2 regions of the Kribbella sp. NPDC051620 genome follow, and region 2 is predicted to be linked to the other one. Evidence: riboswitches for the same ligand, from Rfam matches in the RefSeq annotation. Region 2 holds a riboswitch; the other holds the start of a gene.

Region 1 (2,389 bases), on a different contig from region 2:
ACGTGATGTCTCCTTGTACTTGATCTTCATGTCGGCGCCGGTCTCGCGCATCGTCTTGATCACCTTGTCGAGGGAGACGACGTGCACGCCGTCGCCGTGCATCGCCATCCGGGCCGCGTTGATCGCCTTCATCGACGCCATCGCGTTGCGCTCGATACACGGGATCTGAACCAGCCCGCCGACCGGGTCGCAGGTCAGCCCGAGGTTGTGCTCCATCGCGATCTCGGCCGCGTTCTCGACCTGCTCAGGAGTTCCACCCAGTACTTCGCACAGCCCTGCGGCCGCCATCGAGCAGGCCGAGCCGACCTCGCCCTGACAACCGACCTCGGCCCCGGAGATCGACGCGTTCTCCTTGTACAGAACGCCGATCGCCGCGGCCGCGAGCAGGAACCGGACCACCCCGTCTTCCGTTGCCCCCGGCACGAATCGGCGGTAGTAGTGCAGGACGGCGGGAATGATGCCCGCAGCACCATTCGTCGGAGCGGTGACGATCCGGCCGCCGGACGCGTTCTGCTCGTTCACCGCGAGCGCGAACAGGTTGACCCAGTCCATCACCTTCAGCGGATCCACCGAGTACTTGTCGCTGCTCAGCTTGGCGTGCAGCGCGTGAGCCCGGCGGGGCACCTTCAGCCCGCCCGGCAGCGTGCCCTCGGTCTCGCAGCCCTCTTCGACGCAGTCCTGCATCACCTGCCAGATGTGCAGCAGGCCCTCGCGGATCTCGGGCTCGGTCCGCCAGGCCAGCTCGTTGGCGAGCATCACCTCGCTGATCGGCAGCCCCGATTCCTGGCAGCGGACGAGCAGCTCGTTACCGGACAGGAAGGGGTACTTGAGCGGGGTACGGTCCGCGACGATCCGGTCACCGGCCGCGGCGTTCTCGTCGACGACGAAACCGCCGCCGACCGAGTAGTACGTCCGTTCCCGCAAGCAGGAGCCGTCCGCCGCCCGGGCCAGGAAGGTCATCCCGTTCGGGTGGTACGGCAGGGCCTTGCGCCGGTGCATGATCAGCTGGCTGTTCTCGTCGAAGACGATCTCCCGCTGCCCGGCGAGCCGGAGCCGGCCGGCCGCCCGGACCGCGGCGACCCGGCTCTCCACCGAGCGGGTGTCGACCGTCTCCGGGTCCTCACCCTCCAGCCCGAGGATGACTGCCTTGTTGCTGCCGTGCCCGTGGCCGGTGGCGCCGAGGGAGCCGAAGAGCTGCGACTCGACGGCCGTCGTACGGTCGAGCAACCCGTCCGCCGCCAGGCCGAGCGCGAAGGTGCGGGCGGCTCGCATCGGCCCCACGGTGTGGGAGCTCGACGGGCCGATCCCGATACTGAACAGGTCGAACACGCTGATCGCCATGCTGGAGGCCTCCTGGTCGTCATTGACCGATTGGTATGCCTCCCCGCTCTGTCAGGCAGTGTGCCTTCCAGAGGTGCCTCGCCCGCGCGGTGAAGGTGCCTGAGAGATTCTTGGGGAGAGTTGCTCCTACGGCGCCCGGGTCAGGCCCGGGTCTCTCCCGCACGGGTTCATGCGGCTGCTGATTTCACTACTCGCCGCGACGGTACGGCGGACCGGCCGCGCGCGTCAATCCGGCAGCGGGTGAACTCAGGACAACCGGTTGGTGCGCTGCGCCCACAGCTCGAAGAACCAGGTGAACAGCGGCGGGATGCTGGCCGCGAGCGCAGCCAGCGTGACCGGCACGCTCCAGCGCAGCGGCTTGCGGACCGCCAGCACCGTGATCACGTAGGCGATGAAGATCGTGCCGTGCACCGGGCCGAAGATCTTCACACCGATCTCGTTGTCGGACAGCACGTACTTGAACAGCATCCCGATCAGCAGGCCGGTCCAGGAGATCGCCTCGGCGATCGCCACGGCGCGGAACACCGTCGCGTGCTTGGAGCCGGCCGGAGTCTCTACAGCGGTCGTCGTCTCAGTCATCAGACCAGTGACCCTAACAAGCCCTCCAAAAAGCCGGAGGCTGGTAGGGGGTGCCCCCAAGGCCGGCCGGGGGTTCGGGCCGGGTCCGTCCCCGATGTGCATGGGAAGACGTTTGCCGAGGATCGGGGGATGAAGCTCATCACTTGGGGTGCGGTCGCCGGCGTCGTCTTCGCCGGCCTGGCCGCGCTACCGGCAAACGCGGTGCAACCGAAGGCCTTGCAGTGGACGAACTGCGAGGTCAAGCCCACAGAAGATCCCAAGCTCGTCGCGGGCTCCGAATGCGCGACCCTCCAGGTCCCGGTGGACTGGAACCACCCGGACGGACCCACCTTCGGCCTTGCCATCGCCCGTCGTACTGCGAAAGACCCGTCGACCCGAGTCGGCACCCTGGTGTTCGGACCGGGCGGCCCCGGCGACTCCGGCGTCGACCGGATCCGGACCGGCATGAGCCGGTTCAGCGACACCCTGG
Region 2 (2,389 bases):
CCGTCTCGGACCGGTGTGTGTTGAAGACCGGGTGCGTCAGGTACTCCGAGGTCCGGGCGACGGTCTCGGCCAGGGGCTCGCCGTTGAGCGCCGCGTCGTACGTCACGCCGAAGGAACGGCAGACCCCGACGAGCGCGGTCGCGTCGGTCTTCTCGTCACACGAGATGCCCACATGGTCGGCGTCGACCTCACGGAGCCAGATGCCGTTCTGCCGGGCGGTGTCGACGACATCGGCCGCCCGACCGGGGACCCTGGCCAGGACGGTGTCGAAGAACTGGTCGTGCACGACCTCGACGCCACCGGCCTTCAGCGAGGCGGCGAGGCTGTCCGCGTGGCGGTGGACCCGCTCGGCGATCGCCTTCAGCCCCTCAGGACCGTGGTAGACGGCGTACATCGACGCGACGACGGCGAGCAGCACCTGCGCGGTACAGATGTTCGAGGTCGCCTTCTCACGCCGGATGTGCTGCTCCCGCGTCTGCAGCGCCAGCCGGTACGCCGGCGCGCCGTCCGCGTCGACCGATACACCGACCAGGCGACCCGGGAGCTGGCGCTCCAGGCCGTCGCGCACCGACATGAACCCGGCGTGCGGGCCACCGTAGAACAGCGGTACCCCGAAGCGCTGGGACGACCCGATGACGATGTCGGCCCCCGCCTCACCCGGCGCCTCGAGCAGCGTCAGGGCGAGCAGGTCGGACGCGACCGCGACCAGCGTCTCGCGCTCGTGAGCCGCCGCGATCAGCGGCTTCAGGTCGCGGACGACGCCGCCGGAGCCCGGGTACTGAACCAGGAAGCCGAAGAAGTCGCCGTCCGGCAGACCGTCGGAGGTGTCGGCGACGACGATCTCGATGCCGAGCGCCTCGGCTCGGGTCTGGACGACGGCGATCGTCTGAGCGAAGCAGTCGGCGTCGACCAGGAAGCGGTTGCTCTTGCTCTTGCGGTTGGAGCGGTGCGCCAGCGTCATCGCCTCGGCGGCCGCGGTGGCCTCGTCGAGCAGCGACGCGTTCGCGGTCGGCAGGCCGGTCAGGTCGGAGACAACGGTCTGGAAGTTCAGCAGCGCCTCGAGCCGGCCCTGGGAGATCTCCGGCTGGTACGGCGTGTAGGCGGTGTACCAGGCGGGGTTCTCGACCAGGCGGCGGACGATCACCGACGGGGTGAACGTTCCGTAGTACCCCTGGCCGATCATCGAGGTGGCGACGTTGTTGCGCGCGGCGAGCTGACGAAGCTCGGTCAGCGCGTCGACCTCGGAGGCGGGCTCGGGCAGCCGGAGCGGCTCGGTCGAGCGGATCGAGGCGGGCACCGCGGCGTCGACGAGCGCGTCGACATCGGCGTACCCGAGGGTCTCGACCATGCGCGCGATCTCGTCGGAGCGTGGGCCGATGTGCCGGTCGGCGAAGACGGCCGATACCTGAGCAGGCGATTCAGTCATTGTGAGGAGGCTCCGTTGCTGACAATTGCCGGTGGCCTCCCCCTCTGTCACGCGTCGCGCGCTTCAGAGTCGCCTAAGACACTCGGTCCATGGGCCTGAGAGGTTCCGGGGAGGAATTGCCCCTTCGGCGCCCGACCAAACAACCGGAGGTCAGGACTCTCCCGAGTGTTGTGTACGGCTGAGAACTAGGCTACCTCAGCCGGTCATCCGGGCCCGGCGGCGGGCAGCGAGCTCGTCGTTGGCGTGGTCGTCGCCGGTCTCGCCGTGCGCGTCGAGACGCTCGGTCGGCAGCTCCGACAGCGATCCCTCGACCTCGCGCCAGACACCGCCGAGGGCGATCCCGAAGACGCCCTGGCCGCCGGCCAGTAAGTCGATGACCTCGTCCGGCGAGGTGCACATGTAGACCGAGGCGCCGTCGCTCATCAGCGTGATCTGGGTCAGGTCGTCGATGCCACGCTTGCTCAGGTGGGCGATGGCGCTGCGGATCTGCTGCAGCGAGATGCCCGCGTCGAGCAGCCGCTTGATCACTTTGAGCAACAACACGTCGCGGAAACCGTAGAGTCGCTGGGTGCCGGAACCGCTGGCCGGGCGCACGGATGGTGAGACCAGTCCGGTGCGGGCCCAGTAGTCCAGCTGGCGGTAGGTGATACCGGCCGCGGCGCACGCCGTCGGGCCGCGGAAACCGACGTCATCGGGCATCGGCTTGAGGTCGTCCTCGAAGAGCAGACCCTGAACGCCGGCGGTGACGGCCGCCTCGGCGTGTGCTTCGGACGTCGACTGCGCCGTCAGATCAGTGTCGCCGGTGCGTGTCACGCCTGAGCCTCCCTGGGTACCGACTGGAACGGATCACATCCGTGGAGTTACAACGCCCCACGACTCCTTCAAGGTAAGCCGCCGCTCAGGCCGGGTCAACGACAACCGCCCCGAGCCGGATGCGTGTCGCGGATCCGATACGAATCGTTA

The links. A riboswitch is a leader RNA that binds a small molecule or an ion and turns the genes downstream of it on or off. The one in region 2 is predicted to bind glycine.
Region 1: it holds a riboswitch for glycine, as region 2 does, so the genes downstream of both, ACIA12_RS25670 (L-serine ammonia-lyase) here and gcvP (aminomethyl-transferring glycine dehydrogenase) in region 2, are expected to answer to the same signal.

The regions. Positions count from the first base shown of each region.
Region 1 is NZ_JBITDB010000005.1:222,313-224,701, reverse strand. It holds gene ACIA12_RS25670 (L-serine ammonia-lyase) at 1-1,341, opposite strand, end outside; gene ACIA12_RS25675 (alpha/beta fold hydrolase) at 1-6, shown strand, start outside; glycine riboswitch at 1,419-1,511, opposite strand; gene ACIA12_RS25665 (DUF3817 domain-containing protein) at 1,588-1,920, opposite strand; gene ACIA12_RS25660 (alpha/beta fold hydrolase) at 2,050-2,389, shown strand, end outside.
Region 2 is NZ_JBITDB010000002.1:314,790-317,178, forward strand. It holds gene gcvP (aminomethyl-transferring glycine dehydrogenase) at 1-1,426, opposite strand, end outside; glycine riboswitch at 1,500-1,600, opposite strand; gene ACIA12_RS08715 (MerR family transcriptional regulator) at 1,622-2,215, opposite strand.